3 regions of the Pectobacterium colocasium genome follow, and region 1 is predicted to be linked to each of the others. Evidence: predicted binding sites of a transcription regulator. Region 1 holds the regulator's gene; each other region holds the start of a gene.
What was found. The regulator ArgR, encoded in region 1, controls arginine synthesis, uptake and breakdown. The targets are predictions, from matches to a motif close to ANTGAATAAAAATACANT.

Region 1 (10,802 bases):
GAGTCGCTGGTGGCGTCGTATCAGGAGCTGCATCAGGCATTGCAGGATAACGTATAAATGCAATCTGAGCGTTCTGACAGGCAAAAAATAACCCCGGAGAACCGGGGTTATTTATCATGTCGTGTGGATTAGCTGAGAACCGAATTAATCATCCAGGAAGCTACGCAGCACTTCGGAACGGCTTGGGTGGCGCAGTTTACGCAGCGCTTTCGCTTCGATCTGACGAATACGTTCACGCGTAACGTCAAACTGTTTGCCCACTTCTTCCAGCGTATGGTCGGTGTTCATATCGATACCGAAACGCATACGCAGGACTTTCGCTTCACGTGCGGTCAGGCCAGCCAGTACGTCGTGTGTCGCAGAACGCAGGCTTTCCGACGTTGCTGAATCCAGCGGCAGCTCCAGCGTCGTATCTTCAATGAAATCGCCCAAATGTGAATCTTCATCATCACCAATCGGGGTTTCCATTGAAATCGGCTCTTTCGCGATCTTCAGCACTTTACGGATCTTGTCTTCCGGCATCAGCATACGTTCAGCCAGCTCTTCCGGCGTCGGTTCACGACCCATTTCCTGCAACATTTGACGAGAGATACGGTTCAGTTTGTTGATCGTCTCAATCATGTGTACCGGAATACGGATGGTACGTGCCTGATCGGCGATAGAGCGGGTGATCGCCTGACGGATCCACCAGGTTGCATAGGTCGAGAATTTGTAACCACGGCGATATTCGAATTTATCTACCGCTTTCATCAGACCGATGTTGCCTTCCTGAATGAGGTCGAGGAACTGCAAACCACGGTTGGTGTATTTCTTCGCGATAGAAATAACCAGACGCAGGTTGGCTTCCACCATTTCTTTCTTGGCGCGACGTGCTTTTGCTTCACCAATCGACATGCGGCGATTGATGTCTTTCACCTGCTCGATTGTCAGACCGGTTTCTTCTTCGATCTGTTGCAGTTTTTGCAGGCTGCGAGTGACGTCTTCTTCTACATCATTCAGCTTTTCAGACCACGGCTTGCCCATGGCGACGGCTGCGGCAAACCAGGTGCTGTTGGTTTCATTGCCGGTGAACATAGTGACGAAGTTTTTCTTCGGCATTTTGCACTGTTCAACGCACAGTTTGATGATCAAACGTTCCTGAGTACGGACGCGATCCATCATGGAACGCATGCTGTTAACCAGGAAATCGAACTGTTTCGGCACCAGGCGGAACTGTTTGAAGACTTCAGACAGGTTCAGAATTTCCTGTGCTGCCAGCGCATGGCTACGACCATGGGCTTTGATAGCCTGACGGGTGGTTTCATATTGTTCACGCAGTTCGGTGAACTTCTCACGCGCCAGTTCCGGATCGATACTGTTATCGTCTTCGGAGTCTTCGTCGTCTTCAGACTCTTCGTCGTCATCGTCCATTTCTTCGCTCGACAGCTCGGAGCCCACGTGCGTTGCGGTAGGGGCGATGTCCTCTTCCGCATTAGGATCGACGAAGCCGGTGATCAGGTCGGACAGGCGGCTTTCGCCCGCTTCAACGCGATCGTATTGTTCCAGCAGGTAAGTAATGGCTTCAGGATACTCGGCGACAGAGCACTGAACCTGGTTGATACCGTCTTCGATACGTTTGGCGATATCAATCTCGCCTTCACGCGTCAATAGCTCAACGGTACCCATTTCACGCATGTACATGCGAACCGGATCGGTAGTGCGACCAATTTCCGATTCAACGCTGGATAGAACCTGCGCAGCAGCCTCTGCCGCATCTTCATCGGCATCATTGGTGTTTTCGGCCAGCAACAGATCGTCTGCATCCGGTGCTTCTTCCATCACCTGGATGCCCATGTCGTTAATCATCTGGATGATATCTTCGATCTGATCCGAGTCGATGATATCTTCCGGCAGATGGTCATTGACCTCAGCATAGGTCAGGTAGCCTTGCTCCTTACCACGGGTGACAAGCAGCTTCAGCTGTGACTGCGGGTTTTGCTCCATAAGACGGTATCCACACTTCAGAGTATTTGGGTTGGTGTCGGTCAGCGTAGTTCGCTAACAATAGCATTAGGGGTATTTTTCTTATCGCCGCGGCCCCTGTAGCGGCTCTTTGCAGGGCTCAACCCTGCTATTTATCGGCAATTAAGCCTCTGTATCAGTGTTTTCTGGTCAACGCCAGTTGCAACGACCAAAGCTCTTTTTTTTCTTTGGCGTTGAGCCCGTGCGTTCTGTCACGGGCAATCAATGTTTCTTGTCGCTGTTTCAACAGCTGATCGTAGAGCTCTGCCAGACTGATTCTGAACTTCTCGTCGAGCTCTTCCTCTACGATCATATGGTTCCATGAAGCCATGGTTTCAAGCTGCTTGCGGTACTTGCTGTCGCGATATTTTTCCAACAGCAAACCCATGTTCATTCCCGGGCTGGCGTTGCAGGTTTTCACCAAATCCTGAAACAGCGATAAACCAGCCACTTTGTCTTCTTCAATCCCTTCCAGCGCAAGGTCAGGAACCTCTGCCGCCAGCCTGGGGTTTTGTACTAAAAGTCCTATAAGTATACGCATAGTTGTGACTTTTAGTTGCGGCGGCTGGTAAGGCTGCGCCTGCTCTGCCATTTTAGGCAGTAGCCTGTCCAACTGGCTGTCGTCCAAAATACCTAGCTTGTTGCCGAGCTGCTGGCGCAAATAGAGCCGCAGCGTTTCTCCCGGTACCTGGCCTATCAGCGGCAGCGCCAGCGTGCTGAGCTTGGTACGGCCATCGGGAGAACTCATATCCACCTGCTGTTGCAGCGTTTCAAACAGAAACTGCGACAGCGGCAGAGCGTGTTCCATACGCTGTTCAAAGGCGGCTTTGCCCTCTTTACGTACCAGCGTGTCGGGATCTTCACCGTCCGGCAGAAACATAAAGCGTAGCTGACGACCATCGTTCAAATAGGGTAGCGCAGTTTCCAGCGCGCGCCATGCCGCTTCGCGTCCGGCACGGTCTCCGTCATAACAACACACCACTAGATCGGTGGCGCGAAAGAGTAACTGAATGTGATCGGCGGTCGTCGAAGTACCCAGCGACGCCACCGCATAATCAATACCAAACTGCGCCAGCGCCACGACATCCATATAGCCTTCAACAACCAAAAGTCGCTTTAGCTCCGCGTGGCTTTGCTGCGCTTCATACAGGCCGTACAACTGGCGACCTTTATGAAAAATCTCTGTTTCTGGCGAGTTAAGGTACTTTGGCGTACCGTCGCCTAATACTCGTCCGCCGAAAGCAATCACTCGCCCCCGTTTGTCGCGAATGGGGAACATCACTCGCTCGCGGAAGCGATCATACGTTCGGCCTTGATCGTTAGTCACCAGCATGCCGGCATCGTTCAATGTGCTGCGGTCATCATTATTGCGGCCAAAGCGCTTTAAGACGTTATCCCAGCCGGGCGGAGCGAAGCCGATCGCAAAATGGCTGATAACCTCTGCGCTTAAACCGCGCTGTTGCAGATACTGCAACGCTGGCGTACCGACTGACTGGCTTAGTGCTTGCTGATAGAACCCGCTGAGCTGCCCCATCAATTCGTATAGACTTTGTCGCTGGTGACGCTCTAACTGGGTTGGGCCAGTGCCGCTTTCATAAGGCACTTCGAGGCCGTATTGGGTGGCCAGTTCTTCAATGGTTTCAACGAATTCGAGACGATCGTAATTCATCAAAAAATCAATGGCGTTGCCGTGTGCGCCACAGCCAAAACAGTGGTAGAACTGTTTGTCACCGTTTACGGTGAATGAGGGGGTTTTTTCGTGATGGAACGGACAGCACGCATGGTAGTTTTTGCCCTGCTTTTTCAGTTTGACACGCGCGTCAATGAGATCGACGATGTCGGTGCGCGCCAGCAGGTCATTAATAAATACGCGTGGGATTCGTCCAGCCATAAGCCCCTGATGTATATCTTTCTGTAAGGTGGTTACATTGGATATAGCTTATAAACGACAACAAGCCGCGCTTCCTTTCGGAAAGCACGGCCTTCGTATGCAACTGCTAAGTCTGCGGATTAATCACGCGTTGGAGGGAAACCCTCCTGAAAATTAATACAGACGAGTGCGGCGTGCGTTTTCTCGAGCCAGTTTCTTCGCGTGACGTTTCACTGCAGAAGCTTTAGCGCGCTTACGTTCGGTCGTTGGTTTTTCATAAAACTCACGACGACGAACTTCAGCCAGAACACCTGCTTTTTCACAGGAACGCTTGAAGCGACGCAGAGCTACGTCGAACGGCTCGTTTTCACGTACTTTAATTACCGGCATGTGCCTCTCACCTCAATAAATTCGGTTTGCCGCTGGCCTTGTGCCAGCCTTTTCAAAATGGTGCGGAATTCTACTGCAAACGTGACGCCTTTGTAAAGCATTGTGGTGATCATAAAACACCCAACCACGGCCAGCGCAGAAATCAGGGAGCTTATGGTAGACTATCCACAGTTTGAAGCAAGCAGCATTCAACGAGCGCTTGTATCGTCATCAAAGTAGGAACAGCAATGCGTGTATTGGGTATCGAAACATCCTGTGATGAAACCGGCGTGGCCATTTATGACACAGAAACCGGTTTGCTCGCCAATCAGTTATACAGCCAGGTCAAATTACATGCTGATTACGGTGGTGTCGTGCCTGAGCTTGCCTCACGCGATCACGTGCGTAAAACGGTTCCATTAATTCAGGCTGCGCTGCGTGAAGCCGGGTTGCAGGCAAGCGACATCAATGGTGTGGCTTATACCGCTGGTCCTGGTTTGGTTGGCGCGTTACTGGTGGGGGCGACGGTTGGACGTTCTCTGGCGTTTGCCTGGGATGTGCCAGCAATTCCTGTGCACCATATGGAAGGGCATTTGCTGGCGCCGATGCTGGAAGATAATCCACCGGCGTTTCCCTTCGTGGCGCTGCTGGTTTCTGGTGGACATACGCAGCTCATCAGCGTAACGGGCATTGGTGAATACCGTTTACTGGGCGAGTCGATTGATGACGCCGCGGGCGAAGCGTTTGATAAAACGGCGAAACTGCTGGGGCTGGATTATCCCGGTGGCCCGATGCTGTCGAAGATGGCGCAGACGGGGGATTCGCAGCGCTTTACGTTTCCGCGCCCAATGACCGATCGACCTGGGCTGGATTTCAGCTTCTCTGGGCTAAAAACGTTTGCTGCCAATACGATTCGGAGCAACGGCGATGACGATCAAACGCGTGCCGACATTGCTCGCGCATTTGAAGATGCCGTTGTGGATACGCTGGCTATCAAGTGTCGTCGTGCGCTGGATGAAACGGGCTTTAAGCGACTGGTCATGGCGGGGGGCGTGAGTGCAAACCGGACGCTACGCCAGCGCTTAGGTGAAGTGATGGCAAAACGTGGCGGCGAAGTGTTTTATGCGCGTCCTGAATTCTGTACGGATAATGGTGCGATGATTGCCTATGCGGGCAGTGTACGTCTGATGCACGGCGCCAGCCAGACGCTGGGGGTATCCGTTAGACCACGTTGGCCGTTGGCTGAACTGCCCGCGGTGTGAGCGTTTTGGCAATAATTGCTACGTGTAGCGATCCTACACGTAGCAAAGAAAACGTAGCGAAAATACTCAGTAAAAAACGAGTAATAAAAACGATAGCGAGCGGGTGAGTTACAGCTCTTGTTCGAAGAGCACCAGAATAGCTTCGTAAAGCTGTTTGACGCTGAAGCCTCTTGCCGGGGTGGTGAAGATGGTGTCATCCCCCGCAATGGTGCCGAGAATCCCTTCGGACTTCCCGAGTGAGTCCAGCAGGCGGGCAATGAGCTGCGCGGCGCCAGGGCTGGTATGGATGACGATGACCGCATCGTTGTAGTCCACGTCCAACACCAGGTTCTTTAGTGGACTAGACGTTGTAGGAACGCCGAGTTCCGCTGGGAGACAATACACCATCTCCATTTTTGCATTGCGTGTGCGCACGGCGCCAAATTTCGTCAGCATGCGTGACACCTTGGATTGGTTGATATTTTCAAATCCTTCGTCTTGCAATGCCTGAACAATTTCACTTTGAGAACTGAACTTCTCTTCCTTTAACAGCGCTTTGAACGCTTTAACGAGGTCTTCTTGTTTTGTCGAATTTCGCATTCTGCACCGGATTAATTGTTATGGTTAATTCTCCTATTATGCAGTTGTGTGAATTTTTATGCAATTAAATCGCCTATAATTCCAGTCTATTTCCTCAGATATGTGCTAGTCGCTGTTTTCACAAAAATTCGGTCCGTGAGTAGTCCGAAAAATGCGTCCTGCGTCACATAAAAGTAAATCAAATGTTATCAGAATGATGTTGTTTGGACGCCATCGATCGGTGTAATGTAGCGCACAGGTTAATTGCACGTGAATGAACACCGCGTTATAGCTCAATAGCTTATTAACTTTACTTACCTTTCAAACGAATGGTTGTTTTTGATTTATTATTAGAGACATAGCGTATTTTTGTCTCTCATGTCATTTGCAGAAAGGTGAGTAGACTGATCTTATCCCCATTTTTTATATTCTGTTTATAACCAAATGAATTCACGGCACTTTTTTATTTTACGATAATAAGGAGTTTAGGATGAAAGTTGCAGTTCTCGGAGCAGCAGGTGGTATCGGTCAGGCACTCGCACTCCTCCTCAAAACCCAGCTTCCTTCAGGTTCAGAACTATCCCTTTACGATATTGCACCGGTCACGCCGGGTGTTGCTGTCGATCTGAGCCACATTCCTACAGCAGTGAAGATCAAAGGCTATAGCGGTGAAGATGCTAAACCTGCGCTGGCTGGCGCGGATATCGTGCTGATCTCTGCTGGTGTGGCACGTAAACCTGGTATGGATCGTTCCGATCTGTTCAACGTCAATGCGGGAATTGTGCGTAATCTGGTTGAGCAAATTGCGGTTACCTGCCCAAAAGCCTTCATCGGTATTATCACTAACCCAGTGAACACGACCGTTGCCATTGCAGCTGAAGTGCTGAAAAAAGCTGGCGTGTATGACAAAAACAAACTGTTCGGCGTTACCACGCTGGATATCATCCGTTCCAATACCTTCGTTGCTGAGCTGAAAGGCAAACAGCCACAGGATATTAATGTTCCAGTTATCGGCGGACACTCTGGTGTGACGATTCTTCCACTGCTGTCTCAGGTTCCTGGTATCAGCTTCAGTGAGCAGGAAGTGGCCGATCTGACCAAGCGTATTCAGAATGCGGGCACCGAGGTTGTTGAGGCCAAAGCGGGTGGCGGATCGGCCACTTTGTCTATGGGCCAGGCTGCTGCACGCTTTGGTCTGTCTCTGGTTCGTGCGCTGCAAGGCGAAAGCGGTGTGGTGGAATGTGCATACGTTGAAAGCGATGGCAAATATGCTCGTTTCTTCGCTCAACCGGTGCTGTTGGGCAAAGACGGCGTCGTAGAGCGTAAAGATATCGGCACATTAAGCGCTTTTGAGCAAAATGCGCTTAGCAGCATGCTGGAGACGTTGAAGCAGGATATTGAGTTAGGCGAGACGTTCATCAAATAATTGCGATTGTTAACAATACGCAGAATAAAAGCCGGAGATAGTGATCTCCGGCTTTTCTTTTTTAATCGGGGCGGATGAGTTTTTTTCTGTCGATAAGCTCATTGGTTTCCGGATCGTAATACCGGCTGGGCCAAATCTCTGAGGGGTGAATATTCAACGCATCGGCAATAAGCCATTCCCCCTTGGGCCAGGGGCGTGAGAGCGCGTTAGCTAACGTAGATGAGCTTAATCCGGCCGCTCGCGATACTGCCGCCAGCGTCGTGTTTTTCTTGCGCAGTGCAGCAATGATATCAGCGGGATGCCAGTCTTGTTTCCTTAAAATCATATTCCTTCCCTTATTTGCTATAAGACGACTGTAGATTAGTGGTATAAATAACGGATGTTAGTTATATGCCGAGCTAACATGACATTATTATTTGGAAATAATATAGCATTAATTTTCCTTAAAATTCTCAATTAATTTCCAAATAAGCGCGTTTTTGTTAGGGATGGCACTATCAGGATGAAAGGCAATGAAAAAAGAGTGGTTTGCTACCAGCGAATTGGTTGGAGTCGGCGGCCTTCCGAAATCAAGACAAGGATTGAATAAGCGCGCCCGTGAGGATGGATGGGAGAAGCGTCGCCGTAAAGGCGTCCAGGGAAGAGGAGTGGAGTACTCAATTCACAGCTTACCGGATACGGTAAAAAAATCCCTATTACTCGAAATCGAGCCTTCCGTCTACTCGGCCAAGCAACCTGCGGCTCTGGCGGTATGGATGCAGATTTATCAGCAACTATCTGAAAAAGAAAGAGATGAGCTAGTCGCTTATATTCTTCGCGTCGGCGTATCGACGACGCTGAGCCAGTTGGGTATTACACCGTCGGATGAAGAACCTATCTCATCAATGGAGATTGACTGAGCTATAGGGAGTGGGTTCCCTGATTGCCCATCTGTGGTGAAGAAGGAACCTGCATTTTCTTTCGGTTTACCGTATTACTCTGGGCGCGATGTTTTAGCATCGCACTGGATTTAATCATTTCTTTATTACTTAGGTGTGCCGGTAACGTGTAAAAGTTAGCGGTTTAGGTAATTATAGTCTATTATATGGAAACTTTTGGGCGAGTTGACGTAATGCCTGTTCAAAACAAACAAGGGAGTGACGAGTATGGACAAAGAATGGTTTGCAACAAGTGAGCTGGTTGGCGTAGGTGGATTGCCGAAGTCACCGCAGGGGCTGAACAAACGGGCGCGAGACGACGGTTGGGAAAAGCGCAGAAGGAAAGGGGTTCAAGGGCGTGGTGTCGAATATTCTATTCGTAGTTTGCCGAACGAGGTCAGGAATTCTCTGCTCGTAAGAGAGAACCCGCCAACAGAATATTACCGCATCGATAATGAGCCGACCCTGTTGTCATCGTGGGTGCATATTTTCCATCAACTTTCTGTTGATGAACGAACCCGGCTGATCAATTTCATCTTGCGTGAAGGGACGATAGCGATGTTGTCTCGGCTGGATGAGGTCCCCATCGACCAGACTGCCTAGTCTGCGAACGAGTAGCGCTGCAAGGCAGCGCTACGTAGATTGAACCAGACACGATTGAAGCAGATACATAGTACCTTACACCACGATTAGAAATCGCGCTGTACGGCTAAGTGGGCAAGGCCTTCTAGCGCCATACGGTATGGTGTTTCCGGTAGTTGCTGTAGTGCGCTAATCGCTTTATCTGCCTCTTCTTCGGCCCGCTGACGCGTATAATCAAGCGAACCACACTGCTGCATGGCGGCAAGCACTGGTTCCAGTAGGTGGCGTCCGTTTCCTTCTTCAATTGCCTGACGAATCAGCGCACTCTGTTCTGTATTGCCATTACGCATGGCGTGCAGTAGTGGCAGCGTTGGCTTGCCCTCATTAAGATCATCGCCCGTGTTTTTGCCCAGCGTTTTTCCGTCTGCACTGTAATCAAGCAGATCGTCAATTAACTGGAACGCGGTGCCCAGGTAGCGGCCGTAGTCCTGGAGCGCTTTCTCTTGCTCTGGCGTCGCGCCCGCAAGGATGGATGAAGATTGTGCGGCGGCTTCAAATAAACGAGCCGTTTTGCTGTAAATGACGCGCATATAACTTTCTTCGGTAATATCTGGGTCGTTGCAGTTCATTAACTGCAAGACTTCGCCTTCGGCAATCACGTTTACCGCTTCCGACATGAGTGCCAGAACACGTAACGATTCAAGGCTGGTCATCATCTGGAAGGCGCGGGTATAAATGAAATCCCCAACCAAAACGCTCGCGGCATTGCCAAAGGCGGCATTGGCCGTCGCTTTACCCCGACGCATGTCAGATTCGTCTACCACGTCATCATGTAGCAGTGTTGCGGTATGGATAAATTCGATCAGTGCAGCAACAGTGACGTGTTTATCACCGCTATAGTCGAGGGCTCTGGCGGCCAGAACAGCAATCATAGGGCGTATACGTTTTCCACCGCCGCTGATGATGTAATGTCCAAGTTGGTTGATCAAAACGACGTCGGAATTCAGTTGTTCAAGAATGACGTTATTAACAACTGCCATATCTTGCGCGGTTAATGTTGTAATTTGTTCTAGATTCATGGTTTGTGCCAACGTATGTCTTCAACACTGCCGTAAGATTGCTGTTGCATATCGGCAAGATGGAACTTATTGCGCCGATTGTACTTGAAAAATGAGAGAGATAAACGGCAGTTCATACGTTGTATTCTTTTTCTTCACATCCGTTGATTATACACTTGTCATCCGCAGTATTTTTGCGTAGAATTCGCGCCCTATTATGAATATTTATAGCGCACTCTGAAAACCTATAGTGAGTGCGCGGAAAGCGGAGTTTTATATGTACGCAGTTTTCCAAAGTGGTGGTAAACAACACCGAGTAAGCGAAGGTCAAACCGTTCGCTTGGAAAAGCTGGACATCGCAACTGGTGAAGCCGTTGAGTTTGACCAAGTTCTGATGGTTGCCAACGGTGAAGAAATCAAAATCGGCGTTCCTTTCGTCGATGGCGGTAAAATCAAAGCTGAAGTTGTTGCTCATGGTCGTGGCGAAAAAGTGAAGATCGTTAAGTTCCGTCGCCGTAAACACTACCGTAAGCAAGCAGGCCACCGTCAGTGGTTCACTGACGTGAAAATTACCGGCATCAGCGCTTAAGATTAGGAGAGCGGATTAAATGGCACACAAAAAAGCTGGCGGTTCAACCCGTAACGGTCGTGACTCCAATGCACAACGTCTGGGCGTAAAACGTTTTGGCGGCGAAAGTGTACTGGCTGGTAACATCATCGTTCGTCAACGTGGCACCAAATTCCACGCAGGAACTAACG
Region 2 (10,802 bases), 400 kb from region 1:
GAGTGCCGCGTGGCGCGGTTTATCGCCAGCGAACGCGATACGCTACCCGTTGATGAACCTGCGATCCGAGCCGTGTTGGATAGGTTATTTCCTGACACGAGTGAAGAGGTTGACTGGCAGAAGGTGGCCGCTGCTGTCGCGTTGACGCGTCGCATTGCGATTATTTCCGGCGGGCCAGGGACAGGGAAAACCACGACGGTGGCCAGACTGCTGGCCGCGCTGATTGAGCTGAATACGGGAGAAGCGTTACGTATTCAATTAGCCGCACCGACTGGGAAAGCAGCAGCGCGGCTCACGGAGTCGCTGGGTCAGGCTCTGCATCGCCTGGCGGTGGAACCTCGGCAGCGTGATGCGTTTCCGCAGGAAGCGACAACGCTGCATCGGCTGTTGGGCGCGGTGACGGATAGCCAACGTCTGCGTCACCATCAGGATAATCCGCTGCATCTGGATGTGCTGATTGTGGATGAGGCGTCAATGGTCGATCTGCCGATGATGGCGAATGTAATTGCCGCGCTTCCACCACACGCGAGAATTATCTTTCTGGGCGATCGCGATCAACTGGCGTCCGTCGAGGCGGGGGCGGTATTGGGCGATATCTGTCGTTTTGCCGAGGCTGGCTATAGCCGCGCGCGGGCGCAGCAATTGCAGCGGCTGACGGGCTGTCATCTGGATGAAAACGGCCCTGAAGGGCAGACGACGGTCAGTGACAGTATCTGTCTGTTACGTCGGAGCTACCGCTTCGATCCGCATTCCGGTATTGGCCAACTGGCGCTGGCGGTGAATGGCGGCGATGATGCTCGCGTGCGTGCGGTGCTGAACGGTGAGTTTACCGATATTACCTGTAGTCCGTTAGCCGAGGCTGAAGAGTATCAGGCGATGCTGGCACAGTGTGTCGAAGGGTATCGTGATTATCTACAGCTTATTACGGCGGGAGCAGCGCCGGATGCCGTATTGCTTGCCTTCCAGCGTTATCGCCAACTGTGCGCGTTGCGTGAAGGGCCATTTGGCGTCTCAGGGCTGAATCAGCGTATTGAGCAGGCTTTGCATCAGGCTGGGTTGATTCAGCGCAGCCGTAATCCGCTTAACCGCTGGTATCCCGGCCGACCGGTCATGATTGAACGGAACGATGCCGCCTTGGGCCTATTCAACGGCGATATTGGTATTGCCATGATAGGGGAGAGCGGCGAGCTGCGCGTGTTTTTCCCCTTGCCGAATGGCGAAACCAAAGACGTGACGCCAAGCCGTCTGCCGCCGCACGACACAGCCTATGCGATGACGGTGCATAAATCGCAGGGATCGGAGTTCGATCATACGGCGCTGGTGCTGCCGAACCACTATTTACCGGTGCTGACGCGGGAGCTGGTGTATACCGCTATCACGCGTGCGCGCCAGCGTTTGTCACTCTATACCGATGTCCGCATTCTCTGCCGGGCGGTGAAAACGCCAACGCAGCGCTATAGTGGCTTGGAAGAGAGAATTAGCGCATTAATGATGCGTCCTTGATGGGGGATAACGTCAGGCGGACTCACGCTCAATCAGTGAAAAACCGATATCCATGATGGGGGAAGGCACGCTTTTCCCCTCAATCTTTTCTGCCAGCATGGCCGCTGCGTCGGTGCCGATCTTCCTGCGATCGATCCTGATCGTCGTAATCGTTGGTGTGCTGTGGGCGGCGAAATCGAGATCGCCAAATCCCATCACGGCCAGTTGCTTCGGCACCGCTAATCCTCTGGCGGCAGCTTCAATCATCACACCTTGCGCCAGCGTATCGGAACTGCAAATGATGGCATCAAAAACGTCGCCATCGGCGAGAAGTTCGATCAGCCCTTGCCGCCCTAACGCCAGCGTCGCAGGCCACGGGGCGAGGGTTTCACGCACGTAATGTCCCGGCTGTTTTTGTATGACGTCGTAAATGCCCTTCTTACGCAGCCCGGCACGCGCGTCTTCGGTCCAGACCAGGCCAAAGCGCAAATGTCCTTTACCCAGCAAATAGTGTCCGATGGCGTTCCCGATGCTTTCATGGGAAAAACCGACCAGCATATCGAGCGGCGTTGGGGTGAGATCCCAGATTTCGACAACGGGGATCGTAGCGTTGAGCAGGAGACGTTTGAGTTCGGGCGTATGGTGAATACCGGTGAGGACGATACCGTCTGGGCGACGAGAAAGCAGGGTGGCGACAATCTCTGCCTCGGATTCATTGGTATAGCCAGAGACGCACAGCAGCATGTGGTAACCGCGTGCGGCTAGCTCATCGCTGATCGCCTGAATGGTATCAACGAACATATTGTTATTGATTTGCGGCACAACGACGGCAATCAGCTTGCTGCGTCGGGAGGCGAGCCCGCCTGCTAACATATTGGGGATATAGCCCGTGGCGCGGACCGCTTCCATCACCTTATTCACAGTTTCCGCACGAACAATCTTCGGGTTGTTCAACGCGCGGCTGACGGTCATGGGCGAAATGCCTGCGGCACGCGCGACATCTTCAAGCGTGGGAGCGCGCGGCGGCATGTTGCTGGCGTTTTTATCGCGTTTCAATCACGGGTTCCCTTCTGAAGCTGCGCGCACATTTACATGTCGCTGGATTATCGTTGATGGCACATCGGTTTACCAGTCGCCTGTATTTCTACAACCTGCCGAATTGTCTCGTTTTTCCGGTTGACCCCAGAGCTGGCTAGGCTGTATTTCCGCTGTATCCTCTTACTTTTTGTGGTGATTGCGCAATCATTAATTCTGTCTCTCGATGAACGATTTTATCGTGGTAATGATTATTGTGTGATCTGCATTGCATGTTTTTTCTTCATTTGTCGCTATCTTCCTTCTGTTTATGAATGTTAGCGCAATCATTTTACGAGGTGAGACATGACTATCAGTGCAAATTCAGCGGCGGTTAGCTATGCAAAAGTCACGAACGTCAGAACGGCTGCCGAGTCGGGCGATCGAATTGAATGGGTAAAACTCTCTCTGGCGTTTTTGCCGCTAGCCACGCCGGTTAGCGATGCGAAAGTGCTGACCGGAAGGCAGAAGCCGCTGACCGAAGTGGCGATTATTTTTGCCGAAATCCGCAGTCGTGATGGGTTTGAAGGAGTGGGATTCAGCTACTCCAAGCGGGCGGGTGGACAGGGCATTTATGCCCATGCAAAAGAGATTGCCGATAACCTGCTGGGCGAAGATCCGAACGATATCGATAAGATCTACACCAAGCTGCTGTGGGCTGGGGCATCGGTTGGCCGCAGTGGAATGGCGGTACAGGCGATTTCTCCGCTCGACATCGCGCTGTGGGATATGAAAGCTAAGCGCGCGGGTCTGCCTCTTTCTAAGCTGTTGGGCTCACATCGTGATTCCGTGCAGTGCTACAACACCTCCGGCGGCTTCCTGCATACGCCATTGGATCAGGTATTAAAAAATGTCGTCATCTCCCGTGAAAGCGGTATCGGCGGGATCAAATTGAAAGTCGGGCAGCCGAATACGGCGGAGGATATCCGTCGCCTTACGGCGGTGCGTGAAGCGCTGGGAGATGACTTCCCGCTGATGGTGGATGCCAATCAGCAGTGGGATCGCGAAACGGCGATTCGGATGGGAAGAAAGATGGAAGCCTTTAACCTGATTTGGATTGAAGAGCCGCTGGATGCCTACGATGTGGAAGGCCATGCGGCGCTGACGGCGGCGCTGGATACACCGATTGCCACTGGCGAGATGCTGACCAGCTTCCGCGAGCATGAACAGCTGATTCTTGGGAACGCCAGTGATTTCGTCCAGCCGGATGCGCCGCGCGTGGGCGGGATTTCGCCTTTCCTGAAAATTATGGACTTGGCCGCGAAGCACGGTCGTAAACTGGCACCGCATTTTGCGATGGAAGTGCATTTGCATCTGGCCGCGGCCTATCCGATTGAGCCCTGGCTGGAACACTTCGAGTGGCTGAATCCGCTGTTCAACGAGCAGCTAGAGCTGCGCGATGGGCGCATGTGGGTATCTGACCGTCTGGGGCTTGGATTTACGCTGAGTGAACAAGCGAGGAAGTGGACAGCATTAACATGCGAGTTCGGTAAGCATCCATAAACAGGCAAATACACATGGCCGATTTTATGGTCGGCCATGCGCAGCGTTATTGAGTGGAATCGCTCAGAGATCCAATACCAGAATCTTCGAGCGACGCTGGTAGTTGTACAGTGCCTGTTTTTTCTTCGGCAGCATTTCCACTTCGGCAGGTAAAAAGCCGCGTTCCTGGAACCAGTGAATGCTGTGCGTCGTCAGCACAAACAGCTTTTGCAGACCCTGCTGACGCGCCTGAGCGGCAATACGTAGCAATAGCATGTCGCCGCGCGATGAACTGCGGTAATCCGGGTGAACCGCGACGCAGGCCATTTCGCCGATGCTTTCTTCCGGGAACGGATAAAGTGCCGCGCAGGCAATGGTCAGGTTATCGCGTACCACGACGGTGAATTTGTCTATCTCCATTTCTAACTGCTCGCGCGAGCGTCTCACCAGAATACCTTGTTCTTCCAGCGGGCGAATCAGTTCCAGAATACCGCCGATATCATTGATGGTCGCACGGCGAACCTGCTCGGCGCTTTCCATCACGATCTGCGTACCGATACCGTCGCGTGAGAAGAGCTCTTGCAACAGCGCTCCGTCGTCCTGATAGCTAATCAGATGGCTGCGGCGTACGCCGCTACGGCAGGCTTTGACTGCGCCACGCAGGAAGCGGACTGTCCCCGAATGGTAATCACCAGCCTGTTCCAGCGCATCAATACGCCGTTGTGCGTCATCCGGGAACAGCTCGGAAATGATGCTGCCTTCTTCATTGGTCACGCCCTGTGACGAGCAGAAGCCGATCATCTTCTCCGCTTTCAGTTTAATCGCGAGCTGGGTTGCCACCTCTTCCGAGGTTAAATTGAAACTTTCACCGGTGACTGACACCGCAACCGGGCCGAGCAGGACAATCGCGCCGCTATTCAATTGGCGGTGAACCGCCTCCTCATCAATGCGGCGAATGCGGCCGCTGTGGCAGTAGTCCACGCCGTCATCCACGCCCAGCGGCTGCGCGATAATAAAATTACCGCTGACGACATTAATGTGGGCGCCTTGCAGCGGCGTGTTGTTCAGGCTCATCGACAGTCGAGCCGTGATATCCAGTTGCAACATCCCCGCTGCCTGCTTAACCAGCTCCAGCGTGGCGCTGTCGGTGATGCGGGTGTTTTTATGGTAGTGAGGCTCGTAGTGATGTGTTGTCAGGTTGGCGTCGATCTGGGGGCGAGCGCCATAAACCACCACCAGCTTGATCCCCAGACTGTGTAACAGCCCGATATCATTTACGATGCTAGAGAAGTTGGCATGTTCAATGGCTTCGCCACCTAACATGATGACAAACGTTTTGCCACGGTGGGCATTGATATAGGGAACTGAATGGCGGAAGCCCTGAACCAGTTCTGTACTACGTTCCTTCACTGCGAGCCCTCTTTGCATTTTTATTCGTAATTTATGTATTTTTATTCTTTATGGTGTAAAAGGCAAGAGGAAGTATTCACCATAAAAGCGAGGTTAATGCTTCAAATTTATGATATCCGCCTGTTATAAGGCCTGCAGATGATTTTTGCATGACAGGGCAGAGCAGATTCGTTAAAGTTTTTGACAATTTTTACCTTTATTCATTTTTTGATCGCTTATCCCATGCAGTAGCAAACAAAAATTCAGGATAACGCACAGCAATCAGATCGGAGCGGCATGTCTCATTCGAATCATCATCTGACTCGACGACGTCTATTACAAAGCGCAGCAGCAACCTGGCTGTTAAGCGTAAGTGGTGTGGGGATAGCGGCGACAACACAGGTCGTTGCCGTGCGTGTCTGGCCGTCTTCCGCCTATACCCGCGTCACGCTGGAATCTAATAACCCGCTGAAATATAAACAGTTTAGTCTCAGTAATCCCGAACGCATCGTGGTGGATATCGAAAATGTTCACCTGAACAGCGTATTGAAGGAAATAGCCAGCCAGTTTCAGCAGGATAACGATCTGCTGATTAAAGAGGCGCGCATCGGTCAATTTGATAAAAGCACGGTGCGTCTGGTGCTGGAGCTTAAACAGCAGGCGACGACTAAAGTTTTTACGCTGGGGCCGGTGGCCGAATTCAAGCACCGACTGGTGCTGGATTTGTATCCTGCGGCAGGGCGCTACGACAACGAAGACGATCCGCTGCTGGCGCTTTTGGAGGATTACAACAAAGGCGATCTGGAGCGCACCCTGCCGGCAGAAGCGCCCAAAGCTGGGAAGGCAGGGCAGGATCGTCCGCTGATTATTATGCTCGACCCTGGTCATGGCGGTGAAGATCCCGGCGCGATTGGCAAGAATAAAACGCGCGAGAAAGACATCGTGCTGCAAATCGCCCGCCGCCTGCGTAAGCTGATCGATAATGAATCCAACATGAAGGCGTATATGACGCGCAATGAAGATGTGTTCATTCCGCTGCGCGTGCGGGTGGCGAAAGCGCGCAAGCAGCGTGCCGATCTGTTCATTTCGATTCATGCGGATGCGTTTACTAATCGATCGGCAAGAGGATCGTCGGTTTTTGCCCTCTCGAAGAAAGGGGCAACCAGTACCGCCGCCAAATTTCTGGCAGAAACTCAGAACGAATCAGATTTGATCGGCGGTGTGAGCATGAGCGGCGATCGCTATCTGGATCACACCATGTTCGATCTGGTGCAAACCGTCACCATCAGCGACAGCCTGAAGTTTGGTCAAGAGATTCTGAGTCGATTGGGCAAAGTGAATCGCCTGCATAAAAACAGCGTCGATCAGGCCGGATTTGCGGTACTGAAAGCGCCGGATATTCCGTCTGTTCTGGTTGAGACGGCATTTATCAGTAATCTGGAAGAAGAACGCAAGCTGCGCACCAGCCATTTCCAGCAGCAAATTGCGGAATCCATTTTTGCAGGAATTAAAGCCTACTTTGCCAGTCAGGCTGAGCGGTAGTTGATGTTGCATGATGACCGCGTCCTGCTGGCGCGGTTCAGAGGAAATCAATAGATCTGGGGCGCGGTGTAGGAATGGTATAGATAATAGGTGACGCAGAAAACAAAAAAGCACCCGTTAAGGTGCTTTGTCGCTTGGTTCTTAATTAGACATAGTCTTAGTTGGTTGCGGGGGCCGGATTTGAACCGACGACCTTCGGGTTATGAGCCCGACGAGCTACCAGGCTGCTCCACCCCGCGTCCGTATGACTTCTTTTACTACTGACTATCTTTTACTGCTTTCACGTTTCTTGATGGACGACTCACATCAATTGGTTGCGGGGGCCGGATTCGAACCGACGACCTTCGGGTTATGAGCCCGACGAGCTACCAGGCTGCTCCACCCCGCGTCCGTACTAACTTCTTTACTACTGACTATCTTTACTGCTTTCACGTTTCTTGATGGACGACTCACATCAATTGGTTGCGGGGGCCGGATTTGAACCGACGACCTTCGGGTTATGAGCCCGACGAGCTACCAGGCTGCTCCACCCCGCGTCCGTGGATGCGCACTATACTCTCCATGAGTATTGATGCAACCTATTTCTCTAAAAAGCGCGGTATTTGGCTGTCAGGTGATTGATTTACCACCTGATAGGTTGTTTTATGACCGCAATGTGGCGATGAAAAGAAACCCCACCTTTTACTGTGCTGCATGCCGAACGACATTCGCTTGATCCGTGGATTTATATGCTGTCCCATTCCTTTCTCGATAGCCGTTTGTTATCGTTCGACGGTAAATTTTTTGATGTAAAAAGCGAGCGCAAAGATGAAGGGACGGTGGGGAAAATACGTGCTGACCGCAGTGGTCATTGCCATTCTGGCGGGGTGCCAATCCCGGCCAACCGATCGCGGGCAGCAATATAAAGATGGTCACCTCAACCAGCCTCTGGAATTGGTGAATGAGCCGAATGCCAAGGGCAAACCCGTCAACGCGCGGGATTTCATGACTCAGGTTTCTGAAATCCGCTCGGCGTCACCGAATCTCTATACGCGCAATAATACGACCTTTCAGGCGATTGAAAACTGGATGATGTCTGGGGCTGACACCCGTGAACTGAGCAAGTTTGGCCTGAACGCCTGGCAGATGGAAGGCGTCGATAACTTTGGCAACGTGCAGTTCACCGGTTACTACACGCCAGTGCTACAGGCGCGCCATACCCGTCAGGGTGAATTCCGCCATCCTTTATATGCCATGCCGTCAAAGGGCAGAAAGAACAGTCGGCTACCGGATCGTGCTGGCATTTATGCTGGTGCACTGGATGACAGGCTGGTTCTCGCCTGGACCAACTCGCTGGTCGATAACTTCATGATGGAAGTGCAGGGCAGCGCCTATATTGATTTTGGCGATGGACGTCCGCTGACGTTCTTCGGCTACGCCGGTAAAAACGGCCATGCCTACCGCAGTATTGGTAAAGTGCTGATCGATCGGGGTGAAGTTCCACGTGAAGAGATGTCTATGCAGGCCATCCGCAAGTGGGCGGAGCAGCACACCGAACATGAAGTACGTGAATTGTTTGAGCAGAATCCCTCTTTTGTGTTCTTTAAACCCATGATGTCCGCGCCTGTGAAAGGGGCAAGTGCCGTGCCGCTGGTGGCGAAAGCTTCTGTGGCATCTGACCGTTCGCTGATTCCGGCTGGTACGGCGCTGTTAATGGAAGTGCCGCTGTTGGATAACGTGGGCAAATTCACCGGCAAATATGAAATGCGCCTGATGATTGCGCTGGATGTCGGTGGGGCGATTAAAGGCCAGCACTTTGATATGTATCAGGGCATTGGGCCAGATGCAGGGCATTCGGCTGGCTTCTATAACCACTATGGACGGGTCTGGGTATTGAAGAGTGCGCAAAGCAGTCCGGCGAACGGTTCAGGATCGCTGTTAGTCAACAATCCACAGTAGTCATCTCTTTCGTTTGAAATCTCAGAAGTGGTGTAAAGATGAGCCACTTCTGAGATGAAACGCTTGCTCTCCACGTACCAGAACAGAATCAGCTGTTAAAGCCGTATTTGCTGCTCAGCCCTAATTCGTTCACGATACGAATACCTGAATCCAACGCTTCGCCCTGCAAACCCCGCAGTGGACGGCGCAGGCTGCCTGCCGGTAAACCTACCGCCTTCATCAATGATTTCACCGCTACCGGGTTGATTGCGGAATAGGTGTAATGCAACAGCGGCAGCAAATGTTGATAGGCCTGACGGAAGCGCTCTGCATCCTCACCATTTTTCCACGGACGAGAAATTTCAGCCAGTTCTGCTGGGGCAATATTGCCGGTCATGTTGGCCGTCCCATGCCCTCCCAACGACATTGTTGGCACCACCAGACCCAGATTGGGCGAGTCGCAGCACATCACCGAAACATCAGGGTTCCCTGCCAGAACCTGTGCGACCTGACCTACGCGGGTGGTGGATTCTTTATGAATAACGTAGTTCGGGTGTTGGAAAATACGCAGCAGCGATGTCCAGTGCAGATCCGTTTTCACGCGTGGCGGATTGTTATAAATCCCTAACGGCAAATCGGTCGCGTCGGCAATTTCCAGAAAATAGCTTTCGATATCGCTCTCGCTGGCACAGATATAGGCGGGGGCGGCGATAATGGCACCGTCTGCGCCGTTGTCATGTGCATAGCGAACATAGTCAATGGTGGTATCGGTATTGTTACCGGTACAGCCGTAGAACAGCTTCATTTTGCTGGTGCTGTATTGCGCGGTTCGGCGGATGATCGCCTTTCTCTCATCTGGGGACAGCATGGACACTTCCCCCGTTGAGCCCATAATCAAAACGGCTGCGGTGCCGTTGTCTTCCTGGAATTTTAATAACGCCTCAAATGCGCCGAAATCCACGCTGCCATCGTCATTAAAAGGCGTAATAAGGGCAACGAATGACCCTTCAATTTTTTCTCTGCTCATGTCTGTTTCCTGTCAATGTAAACGTGTTGCGAATAACTAAAAATCAGGACTGAAGTGATGTCTCAGTCAGTGGCTTGGCGGTAAAACCCGCCTCGACAAAACGTAAGAGATGCGACAGCACGCGGTCGTCATCTCGGTTGTCACACAGCCCTTTGGAAAGCAACGCCAGACGGCCAGAGCGCGGATCGGCGTCGGTTAACACGTGCATGGCGGCACCACGGGCAAATTCATAACGCCAGATCACCTCTGCGCGCGATAACTCCGGCAGCGCACGGGAAAAGGCATCGATAAAACGGTGAGCGACGTGATCGAACTGCGCCGAAAGCAGGGCAGTGACCTCCAGACCCGGCGTCGCGCGCAGGTGCTGTAACAGGCGCACGACAATACGTCCGCCGTCGGGCGTGCGGGCTGTTTTAACCAGCGGGCGCAATAGCGCATCCAGCAGCGCGGCAACGGGCAGTTCATCACCCTGATTGGCCTTTTCCACCTCATCCAGCAGACGCGTTCTTTCGTCATTTAACGGGCCGAGAACGTTGTCCAGTACGGCACGCAGTAATCCTTCTTTCGAGCCAAAGTAATAATTCACCGACGCGACATTCACGTTGGTGGCTTCCGTTATTTCGCGAATCGTCGTTAGCTCACTGCCTTTACAGGCGAAGATCGTGATGGCTTCACGCAGGATGCGCTGTTTAATGTCTGCCTCTTTTTCTTTGCTTTGCTCTTTGGTTTTCAATAACGCCACCATGATTCATCCTTTTTGCTCACGCTCACAGTCGGGGGCACCGACGTCATGCGTTGTGATAGTGAGGCTGTGTAAAATGCGCTGTCGCTAGGCCAGTTCTTGAAAACCCAACTCTTGATAAACCAATGTTGCCCAATAGCGGATGCC
Region 3 (10,802 bases), 970 kb from region 1:
ATCGATGATATCGCTCGATTCGTACACGCGACCGCCCTGTAGAATACCGCGATTAAGAATATGCATCGCCGCCGTACCTTTCTTGCAGCCCAGTAGCTCAGCCTGTGCTTTGGTAACGTTAACTGCCTGATAGTGCGTCAGGTAGTGCGAAATCGCATAGCCCTTGCTGAGCACGTACTTCTGAATTGAGCTTTCAATAATCTTCTGGTTCATATCCGGGAAATCCGCTGCGGGCATTTTCGATATTTCGATCTGCACCTTGCGGTTATCAACGTAGCGTAATCGGCTGAATTCCCAGATAAACTCACTGTCGCCGATCGCAAAGACCTGTTGCTCTTCCCGATTGGGCAGGCGCTTGTGCAGGCTGAGCAGACGGAATGAAATCTGATTAAATTTCTTTTCGGTAATCGAGTTATACACCAGCGGGTTGCTGCGTACGCCCTGATTAATGAAGTTACCCGAGCCCTGCACCATATGGATCGCGCCGATGCTGGCGAGCTTTTCCAGTGCCTGGCGGATGGTAAAGCGCGACACGCCGTATTCTTCCGCCAGTTGACGTTCCGGCGGCAGTTTTTCCGGCAATGGGTCGGTGTGCTGATAGATTTTGCTCAGTAAATCCTGCGCGATGAAATCTTTCTTTTTCATGAGCTGTCTCAAAATAGCCCTGCCAGCATGGCTGACAAGGCCGCTTTCATCGGATCAGTGGTGGCAGAAGTGATGAATCACCTGAGAAATCAGCTCCCGCGTCGGCTTGATAAACTTGGTATCAATATATTCATCCGGCTGGTGCGCCTGTTCGATCGATCCTGGCCCCAGAACCAGCGTTGGGCACAGCGTCTGAATAAACGGGGCTTCGGTACAGTAGTTCACGATTTCGGTTTTCGTCCCCAGCAGATTCTCTACGACCGATACCAGACGGTGATCGGGCGGGCACTCATAACCAGGAATGGGCGGATGCAGCTCGCTGATGGTCAGCCTACCCGGCCAGCGCTGACTGACAGGCTCAAGCGCTTCTGACAGCAGTCCGTTTAGATCGTTAAGCGTAATGCCCGGCAGCGGACGAATATCCATATGCAGTTCACAGCAGCCGCAGATACGGTTCGCAGCATCGCCACCGTGAATGTGGCCGAGATTCATCGTGGGGTGGGGAATGTGGAAAATCGGGTTGTGATAGCGTTCCTGTAGGGTATTGCGCAGAACAAACAGATGGGAAATCGCTTCGTGCATCAGCTCAATCGCATTCACACCGCGCGAAGGATCGCTGGAGTGACCAGACTGCCCCTGAATACGGATCGCGTTGGACATATGGCCTTTGTGGGCACGTACCGGCTGCAACGAGGTGGGCTCGCCGATGATGGCGCAGTCTGGGCGAATTTGCGTGGATTCGGAGAAATACTTGGCACCGGCCATCGTCGTTTCTTCATCGGCCGTCGCCAGAATATAAAGTGGCTTTGTCAGCTTGGTCGGATCGATGTCGCGCAAGGCATCAAGAATAAAGGCAAAGAACCCTTTCATATCCGCGGTACCCAGGCCGTACAGCTTATTGTCGTGCTCGGTTAGCGTGAAAGGATCGCGCGTCCAGCGGCCATCGTCGAACGGCACGGTGTCGGTATGCCCTGCCAACAATAAACCGCCTTTTCCTTCACCAATTCGTGCCAGCATATTAAATTTATTGAGGGTGCCGGGAACCGGCTGGACTTCAACATGGAAGCCGAGATCGCCGAACCAGCCTGCCAGCAGGTTGATTAACGCCTGATTACTTTGATCGAGCGCGCTGTCGGTGGCACTGATGGACGGTGTCGCGATTAATGCCCGATATAGCTCAATAAAAGGGGGTAAATTCATCTTCACTGTTGACAGCCTCTGGTTAGGATAGTATCAATATTCATGCATTTATTATGAATAAAAATACAATATTGCGCGGTGAAAGAAAACCCAAAGGTATGGCGATGGCGATTCGCCACTTTCACTGAGCTTCGCGGGTGAACTGCGTACCGACGCTGGTGAGCCCTGTTACCTGTTCCATAGATAAGTAAGAAGGTATACGGATCCCATGCTGAATACGCTGATTGTTGGTGCAAGTGGTTATGCTGGTGCTGAGCTTGTGCTTTACCTGAATCGTCACCCACAGATGAACATAACCGCTTTGATGGTTTCTGCGCAAAGTGTCGATGCAGGAAAATCGATTTCTGATTTACATCCGCAGCTCAAGGGCATTATTGATATGCCGGTAAAACCGCTGACCGATGCTGAAGAAGCCGCGAAAGGCGTGGATGTCGTTTTTCTGGCGACCGACCACAAAGTCAGCCACGATTTGGCCCCTGTTTTCCTGGCGGCTGGCTGCACTGTTTTTGATTTGTCCGGCGCGTTCCGCGTACAGGATGCCGAATTTTATCGTCGCTACTATGGCTTTGAGCATCAGCATCCTGACTGGTTGGCAAAAGCCGTTTACGGTCTGGCCGAATGGCGTGCAGAAAGCGTGAAGCAGGCACAGCTGGTTGCCGTGCCGGGATGTTATCCCACGGCGGCGCAATTGGCGCTGAAACCACTGCTGGATGCACAACTGCTGAACCCTGCCCAATGGCCGGTCATTAATGCCGTGAGCGGCGTGAGCGGGGCAGGGCGGAAAGCGTCTCTGACCAGCAGCTTCTGTGAAGTGAGCCTGCAACCGTACGGCATTTTCAATCACCGTCATGAACCTGAAATTTCAACGCACCTCGGCACGCCAGTGATCTTCACGCCGCATTTGGGCAACTTCGCCCGTGGCATTCTGGAAACCATCACCTGTCGTCTGCAACCGGGCGTCACCCAGCAGGATGTCGCTGAAGCCTATCACAACGCTTATCACGATAAGCCGCTGGTACGCCTGTATGATAAGGGCGTTCCGGCGCTGAAATCCGTTGTCGGCCTGCCATTCTGCGATATCGGTTTTTCCGTGGATGGTGAGCATTTGATCGCGGTGGCCACCGAAGACAACCTGCTGAAAGGCGCATCGGCGCAGGCTGTGCAATGCATGAACATTCGTTTTGGTTTCCCTGAAACCCAATCGTTAATTTAACAATTACTGGTCCCGACATTTCGAGGCGCGAAGCATAATGAATCCGTTAATTATCAAATTAGGTGGCGTTTTACTGGATAGCGAAGAAGCGCTGGAACGTCTGTTCACTGCGCTGGTGGCTTACCGTCAGGAACATCAGCGTCCGCTGGTGATTGTGCACGGCGGCGGCTGTCTGGTGGATGACCTGATGAAGAAACTGTCGCTGCCCGTCGTGAAGAAAAACGGCCTGCGCGTCACGCCTGCCGATCAGATCGACATCATCACCGGTGCGCTGGCGGGTTCCGCCAACAAGACGCTGCTGTCATGGGCGAAGAAGCATGACATCAATGCGGTCGGCTTGTGTCTGGGCGATGGTGGCAGCACGACGGTCACGCAGTTAGATGAGTCTTTGGGCTTTGTGGGTAAAGCAGAGGCAGGATCGCCTGCGCTGCTGAACACGCTGCTGTCTGCGGGCTATCTGCCTGTTGTTAGCTCCATCGGTATTACGGCACAGGGCGACCTGATGAACGTCAACGCTGACCAAGCGGCGACGGCACTGGCGCAAACGCTGGGTGCGGATTTAATCCTGCTGTCTGACGTGAGCGGCATTCTGGACGGTAAAGGCCAGCGTATCGCCGAAATGACGGCAGAGAAAGCCGAGCAGCTGATTGCTCAGGGCATCATCACCGACGGCATGATTGTTAAGGTCAACGCCGCGCTGGATGCCGCTCGTGCGCTGGGTCGTCCAGTTGATATCGCTAGCTGGCGTCATGCTGAGCAGCTACCTGCGCTGTTCAACGGCGTAGCGATTGGCACGCGTATTCTGGCGTAAGTCGTTTCTGGGTATGGCATGATGCGATACCAACATGAATGATATTTTTGGGAGTAAGGGTTATGGCTTTGTGGGGCGGTCGGTTTAGTCAGGCAGCAGATCAGCGTTTTAAACAATTTAATGACTCACTGCGGTTTGATTACCGTCTGGCGGAACAGGACATCGTTGGCTCGATCGGCTGGTCGAAAGCACTGGTGACGGTCAATGTGCTCAGCGAGCAGGAGCAGCAGCAACTGGAACAGGCGCTGAATGCGCTGCTGGTTGAGGTACAGGCTGATCCTGAGATGATCCTGCAAAGCGATGCAGAGGACATTCATAGCTGGGTTGAACTGCGTCTGATTGAGAAAGTCGGCGATTTAGGTAAAAAGCTGCATACCGGTCGTAGCCGTAACGATCAGGTCGCGACGGATCTGAAGCTGTGGTGCAAGGCGCAGATTGCAGAACTGCTGCTGTCGGTACGCCAGCTGCGTCAGGCGCTGGTTACGACGGCGGAAGCCAATCAGGATGCGGTGATGCCGGGTTACACCCACCTACAGCGTGCACAGCCAGTGACGTTTGCGCACTGGTGTCTGGCCTACCATGAAATGCTGGCGCGTGATGAAAGCCGTCTGGAAGATACGCTGAAGCGTCTGGATGTCAGCCCACTGGGCTGCGGTGCACTGGCAGGAACGGCTTATCCAATCGACCGTGAGCAACTGGCGGGCTGGCTGGGATTTGCCTCGGCCACGCGTAACAGTCTGGATACGGTTTCCGATCGCGATCATGTACTGGAACTGCTGTCTGATGCTTCGATCGGCATGATCCACCTGTCGCGTTTTGCCGAAGATCTGATCTTCTTCAACAGCGGTGAAGCGGCGTTCGTTGAGCTGTCTGACCGTGTGACATCCGGTTCTTCCCTGATGCCACAGAAGAAAAACCCGGATGCGCTGGAGCTGATTCGTGGTAAATGCGGTCGTGTACAGGGTGCGTTGACCGGCATGATGATGACGCTTAAAGGCCTGCCGCTGGCGTATAACAAAGACATGCAGGAAGACAAAGAAGGGCTGTTTGACGCGCTGGATACCTGGCACGACTGCCTGATGATGGCGGGTCTGGTGCTGGAAGGCATTCAGGTTAAGCGTCCGCGCTGTAAAGAAGCGGCCGAGCAAGGCTACGCGAACTCGACAGAGCTGGCGGATTATCTGGTTGCGAAAGGCGTTCCGTTCCGTGAAGCGCACCATATCGTGGGCGAAGCGGTAGTTGAAGCCATTCGTCAGGGCAAAGCATTGGAAGCGTTGCCGCTGGCCGATCTGCAAAAATTCAGCGCCGTGATTGGCGAGGATGTGTACCCGATTCTGGCGTTGCAATCCTGTCTGGATAAGCGTGCGGCACAAGGTGGCGTGTCACCACAGCAGGTTGCTAAAGCGATTGGCGATGCGAAGCAGCGCCTAGCCTAAGTTGCCCTCTTCTGTTTCAGTTCCCCCAACGTGGTGTTTCGCGTTGGGGGGATTTCTGCGTTACCGATCTGATTTTTCTGCAAATTATCATCTATCCATTCTCATATGGAATGCGGTTCGCATTTTTCTGCTCAGCGTCTTCCTCACCAGAATTGTTTCTGGACATCCATACAGTATCATTTTACCTTGACCGACAGCGTGAAAGGCCTGCGGAGGCAAAGTGGATATCAGCATATTTTATGGTCTGGGCGGCAGCGCGGTCGGGCTACTGGTCGGGTGGTTAATTGCCAGCCTGATTCATCAGCAGAAGTTGTCGCGGCATGACACCGAACAGCAGTTGCTGGCGCAGACATTGCAGCAGGCTCAGCAGTCGCTCAGCGAACAGCAGCAGGCAAAGCAGCAGGACGAACAGCGGCTGCGGCAAAACGAGCTGGAACTGCGCACGGTTCACGCTCAACTCTCTGCCAGCCATGAAAAGCTGCAACAGCTTACTGAACTCCGTGAAGAATGCGTGCAGTTAAATCAGGAACTGCGAACGCTGCGTGAAATCAACAGCGCGCAGGAAGCGGAGCTGCGGGAAGTCACGATTCGGCTGGAAGAAACCCGTATGGCGGCGGAAGAGAAGCAGCGGCTGCTGGCAAACAGCGAACAGCGGTTGACGACGCAGTTTGAGAATCTGGCGAACCGGATTTTTGAACATAGCGGCCGTAAGGTGGATGAACAAAATAAACAGAGTCTGGATAAGCTGCTGATGCCGCTGCGTGAGCAGCTTGATGGGTTCCGCCGTCAGGTGCAGGACAGCTTTGGTGCGGAAGCGCGTGAGCGTCACACGTTGGCGCATGAAATCCGCAATCTGCAACAACTGAACGCGCAGATGGCACATGAAGCCATCAACCTGACGAAAGCCCTGAAGGGCGACAATAAGACGCAGGGTAACTGGGGCGAGGTGGTGTTAAGCCGCGTGCTCGAAGCCTCTGGCCTACGGGAAGGCTACGAGTATCAAACTCAGGTCAGCGTGCAGACGGGGGCAAATAGTCGCCTGCAGCCGGATGTCATCGTGCGTTTACCGCAGGGCAAAGATGTTGTGATCGATGCCAAGATGTCGCTGGTGGCCTACGAGCGCTATTTCAATAGTGACGATGACGCAGAGCGGAGTGTGGCGCTGAACGAGCATTTGCTCTCGGTTCGCAGCCATATTCGGCAACTGAGCAGCAAAGATTACCAGCAGCTTCCGGGGCTGCGTTCGCTAGACTACGTGCTGATGTTTATTCCGGTCGAGCCCGCTTTTCTGGTTGCTATCGATCGCCAGCCCGAATTGATCAACGAGGCGCTAAAGCACAATATTATGCTGGTCAGCCCGACCACGCTGCTGGTGGCGTTACGTACCATCAATAACCTATGGCGCTATGAACAGCAGAGCCGCAATGCACAGCACATCGCTGAAAAAGCGTCACGGCTATACGATAAACTGCGGTTGTTCGTCGATGACATGGAAGCGATGGGACAAAGTCTGGATAAAGCGCAGGGCACTTATCGCCAGGCAATGAATAAACTTTCCTCTGGGCGTGGTAACCTTATTGGCCAGGCTGAGGGATTCCGTGCGCTGGGGGTAGAAATTAAACGCACGATCAGCCCGTCATTGGCCGAAAAAGCAACGGCCCATGAGCACGCTGAACGCGATGAATTACCGGGTTCTGTCGCGCCCGACGCTGTCCCTCCTGCCGTAAAAACGGAAGGTGAAGAAGGGGAAACGCTCTTTTCCTCCCGTACTCACCCGTACTAAATGGGTATGGATTTCGCGGGCTTGGCACTCGGCTATGCGAAAGAAATTAGTGCAGTGGGGTTTTTATCCGGGTCTGGTACACTCTCACCATAAATGGGTAGACCCGAAATTTGACTGAAATAGTAGGCGGATAAGATGGCAAGTGAGCAGGAGAATACGGCCGACTTTGGTTTTCGGACTGTCGCCAGGGATGAAAAAGAAGTCATGGTGGCTGAAGTTTTTCATTCTGTAGCAGCAAAATATGACTTGATGAATGACCTGATGTCCTTTGGTATCCACCGTATCTGGAAGCGTTTCACCATTGAATGCAGTGGCGTAAGACGTAACCAGCGTGTTCTGGATCTAGCCGGAGGAACAGGGGATTTAACCGCCAAATTCTCCCGTATGGTTGGTGAAGGCGGTGAAGTCATTCTGGCGGACATCAACGCATCTATGCTGAAAGTAGGCCGTGAGAAACTGCGTAACAAAGGCATTATCGACAACATCAGCTATGTGCAGGCCAATGCAGAAGCGCTGCCGTTCCCTGATGACTTCTTCGACTGTATTACTATCTCCTTTGGCTTGCGCAACGTGACGGACAAAAACAAAGCGCTGCGCTCAATGTACCGTGTCCTGAAGCCGGGTGGTCGGTTATTGGTTTTGGAATTCTCCAAGCCGATAATTAAACAACTGAGCACCGTTTATGATGCCTATTCCTTTCATATCCTGCCGAGGATTGGCGAAGCCGTGGCGAGTGATGCCGGGAGCTACCGCTATCTGGCGGAATCCATCCGCATGCATCCCGATCAGGAAACACTGAAAGGGATGATGAGCGACGCCGGTTTTGACAGTGTTAACTATTTCAACCTCACCGGTGGAATCGTTGCACTACATCGTGGGTTTAAATTCTGAATCGCAGGTTCAAATTCTGAATCGTGGGTTTACATTCTGATTGGAAACGCCAATGCTGATAACGTCTTTTCTGACTGCTACGCTGGAAACCGCGCTGAATCAGCTGCTTTTTCACGATACGGTTTCTTGTGATAGAAGCATGAAGTCTGCCCGCCAGCGCTTACAGGGAAAAACACTACAGATCGAACTGGCTGAGCTGGATGTGCCGTTGGTGCTGGTATTTAACGAACAGCGGCTGGACGTTGTCAGCCAGTGGGGCGAATTGGCGGATTGCCGCCTGAAAACACGCGTTCCGGTTCTGATGAAATTACGCGATCGCCAACAGCTATCGTCGCTGATGCGCAGTGGCGAACTGGTGATTGAAGGTGATATTCAGGTCGTTCAACAGTTCATCGTACTGGTTGATCTGGCAGAGTTCGATCCCGCGGAATGGCTGTCTCCCTACCTGGGCGATATTGTTGCCCAGGGTCTTAGCCAGACGGCACAGAAAACGCTGAGCTTCCTGAGACGGTCATTACATCAGCAGCAACATTTCCTGTCTGAGACGTTAACGGAAGAGTGGCGACTGGCTCCGGGAAAACTGGAAAATGCCTGGTTCCATGAGGAAATTGTTGCGCTGGATAAATCCGCCGATACGTTGTCTGAACGGCTGGCGAAGCTGGAGGCTTTACGATGACGCCCAGTGAATTACGCCGCCTTTACAGCATTGTGCGTGTGCTGCTGAGCTATGGTCTGGACGAACTCATTCCTAAAATGCGTCTGACGTTTCCGCTACGTGCGGGTCGTCGTCTGCTGTTCTGGTTGCCCAATCGTCACCGCGACATGCCTTTAGGGGAGCGCCTGCGTTTGGCGCTTCAGGAGCTGGGGCCGGTGTGGATTAAGTTCGGACAAATGATGTCTACACGCCGCGATCTGTTTCCACCAGCCATCGCCGATCAACTGGCGATGTTGCAGGATCAGGTTGAGCCGTTTGATGGCAAGCTGGCGCGTGAGCAAATTGAGCTGTCGATGGGGGGAATCCCTCTGGAAGAGTGGTTTGATGATTTTGATATTAAACCGCTGGCCTCTGCCTCGATTGCACAGGTGCATACCGCCTGCCTGAAAAGCACGGGAAAAGAGATCGTTATCAAGGTTATCCGCCCGGATATTTTGCCGGTCATCAAAGCGGATATGCGTCTCATGAAACGGCTAGCGGGCTGGTTGCCTCGCCTGTTACCGGATGGTCGCCGCCTGCGGCCACGTGAAGTGGTGCTGGAATACGAAAAAACGTTGCTTGATGAGCTGAATTTGCTGCGAGAAGCTGCCAATGCCATCCAACTGCGACGGAATTTTGAGAACAGCCCGATGCTGTATGTGCCGGAAATCTATTCGGATTATTGCAGCGAAGGCATGTTGGTGATGGAACGAATCTACGGTATTCCCGTTTCTGATGTCGATGCGCTGAAGGCAAATGGAACGGATATGAAGCTGCTGGCCGAACGCGGTGTTCAGGTTTTCTTCACGCAGGTATTCCGCGACAGTTTCTTCCATGCAGATATGCATCCCGGCAATATCTTTATCAGCCATGAGCACCCGGAAGACCCGCAATACATTGGTATTGATTGCGGTATCGTCGGTTCGTTGAATAAAGAAGACAAGCGCTATCTGGCCGAGAATTTCATCGCCTTCTTCAACCGTGATTATCGTAAAGTCGCCGAACTGCATGTGGATTCTGGCTGGGTGCCAGCGGATACTAATGTTGCCGATTTTGAATTTGCGATTCGTACAGTCTGTGAGCCGATCTTCGAGAAGCCGTTGGCGGAAATTTCGTTCGGCCATGTATTATTGAATTTGTTTAATACGGCGCGTCGCTTCAACATGGAAGTACAGCCCCAACTGGTGTTGCTGCAAAAAACGCTGCTGTATATTGAAGGCGTTGGTCGACAGCTTTATCCGCAGCTCGATCTGTGGAAAACCGCTAAGCCGTTTCTGGAAACCTGGCTGAAGCAGCAGGTCGGTTTGCCTGCGGTTTTCCGTGCGCTCAAAGAGAAAGCGCCGTTCTGGGCTGAGAAACTGCCGGAAGTGCCTGAATTGTTTTATGACGGGCTGCGTCAGCATAAGATGTTAAAGCACAGCGTTGATCAACTGGCCTATGAGTTGAAAACGCAGCAGGCCCGTCAAGGGCAATCACGATATCTTTTGGGTATTGGCGCAACGCTACTAATCAGTGGTACGTTGTTACTGATCAGCCGTGTTGAAGCCGATATGGTTCCCGCAGGGCTGATGGCCGCAGGAATTGTTGCCTGGATTATCGGCTGGCGTCGAACTCGTTGAAGCAGATCATGATGCACGCCAGAATTACCCGATATAATAACGGGAATTCTGTCGTTCCCCTTTTTGAAAAGAGGTAAATGTTATGGGTGGTATTAGTATCTGGAACCTGTTGATTATCGCAGTCATCGTCGTACTGCTGTTCGGAACCAACAAGCTGAGAACGCTGGGTTCGGATCTGGGCGCGTCAATCAAAGGGTTTAAGAAAGCGATGGGTGACGATCAGCCGTCCACTAGCGCAGACAAAACGCAGCCAGATGCAGATTTCTCTACCAAATCTATTGCTGACAATCAGGCAGACGTCAAGCAGGGCGACACGAAGAGTCAGCATAAAGAGCAGGTGTAATCTGTGTTCGATATCGGTTTTGGTGAATTGCTATTGGTGATGGTTCTTGGCCTGATTGTCCTCGGGCCGGAACGTTTGCCTGTGGCAGTCAAGACGGTTGCAAGCTGGATCAGGACGCTGCGTGCACTGGCGTCTACTGTTCAGAATGAGCTGTCGCAGGAGCTGAA

Region 2: argA (amino-acid N-acetyltransferase) is a predicted target of ArgR. The motif match lies at 5,481-5,498, and genes of this name have one in related genera.
Region 3: argC (N-acetyl-gamma-glutamyl-phosphate reductase) is a predicted target of ArgR. The motif match lies at 1,898-1,915, and genes of this name have one in related genera.

Annotation. Positions count from the first base shown of each region.
Region 1 is NZ_CP084032.1:680,097-690,898, forward strand. Features, by position in the region: gene mug (G/U mismatch-specific DNA glycosylase) at 1-57, shown strand, start outside; gene rpoD (RNA polymerase sigma factor RpoD) at 145-1,983, opposite strand; gene dnaG (DNA primase) at 2,138-3,892, opposite strand; gene rpsU (30S ribosomal protein S21) at 4,046-4,261, opposite strand; gene tsaD (tRNA (adenosine(37)-N6)-threonylcarbamoyltransferase complex transferase subunit TsaD) at 4,489-5,502, shown strand; gene argR (transcriptional regulator ArgR) at 5,611-6,081, opposite strand; gene mdh (malate dehydrogenase) at 6,551-7,486, shown strand; gene LCF41_RS03130 (helix-turn-helix domain-containing protein) at 7,548-7,811, opposite strand; gene LCF41_RS03135 (DNA-binding protein) at 7,999-8,385, shown strand; gene LCF41_RS03140 (DNA-binding protein) at 8,632-9,006, shown strand; gene ispB (octaprenyl diphosphate synthase) at 9,093-10,064, opposite strand; gene rplU (50S ribosomal protein L21) at 10,321-10,632, shown strand; gene rpmA (50S ribosomal protein L27) at 10,652-10,802, shown strand, end outside.
Region 2 is NZ_CP084032.1:1,084,744-1,095,545, forward strand. Features, by position in the region: gene recD (exodeoxyribonuclease V subunit alpha) at 1-1,503, shown strand, start outside; gene LCF41_RS04855 (LacI family DNA-binding transcriptional regulator) at 1,516-2,538, opposite strand; gene LCF41_RS04860 (L-talarate/galactarate dehydratase) at 2,863-4,059, shown strand; gene argA (amino-acid N-acetyltransferase) at 4,123-5,466, opposite strand; gene amiC (N-acetylmuramoyl-L-alanine amidase AmiC) at 5,725-6,969, shown strand; tRNA gene LCF41_RS04875 (tRNA-Met) at 7,132-7,208, opposite strand; tRNA gene LCF41_RS04880 (tRNA-Met) at 7,281-7,357, opposite strand; tRNA gene LCF41_RS04885 (tRNA-Met) at 7,429-7,505, opposite strand; gene mltA (murein transglycosylase A) at 7,777-8,907, shown strand; gene LCF41_RS04895 (4-hydroxy-tetrahydrodipicolinate synthase family protein) at 8,996-9,913, opposite strand; gene LCF41_RS04900 (TetR/AcrR family transcriptional regulator) at 9,957-10,658, opposite strand; gene LCF41_RS04905 (M20 aminoacylase family protein) at 10,743-10,802, opposite strand, start outside.
Region 3 is NZ_CP084032.1:4,626,127-4,636,928, reverse strand. Features, by position in the region: gene LCF41_RS20945 (GntR family transcriptional regulator) at 1-645, opposite strand, end outside; gene argE (acetylornithine deacetylase) at 700-1,851, opposite strand; gene argC (N-acetyl-gamma-glutamyl-phosphate reductase) at 2,054-3,058, shown strand; gene argB (acetylglutamate kinase) at 3,096-3,869, shown strand; gene argH (argininosuccinate lyase) at 3,932-5,305, shown strand; gene rmuC (DNA recombination protein RmuC) at 5,526-7,088, shown strand; gene ubiE (bifunctional demethylmenaquinone methyltransferase/2-methoxy-6-polyprenyl-1,4-benzoquinol methylase UbiE) at 7,224-7,979, shown strand; gene ubiJ (ubiquinone biosynthesis protein UbiJ) at 8,032-8,655, shown strand; gene ubiB (ubiquinone biosynthesis regulatory protein kinase UbiB) at 8,652-10,292, shown strand; gene tatA (Sec-independent protein translocase subunit TatA) at 10,375-10,635, shown strand; gene tatB (Sec-independent protein translocase protein TatB) at 10,639-10,802, shown strand, end outside.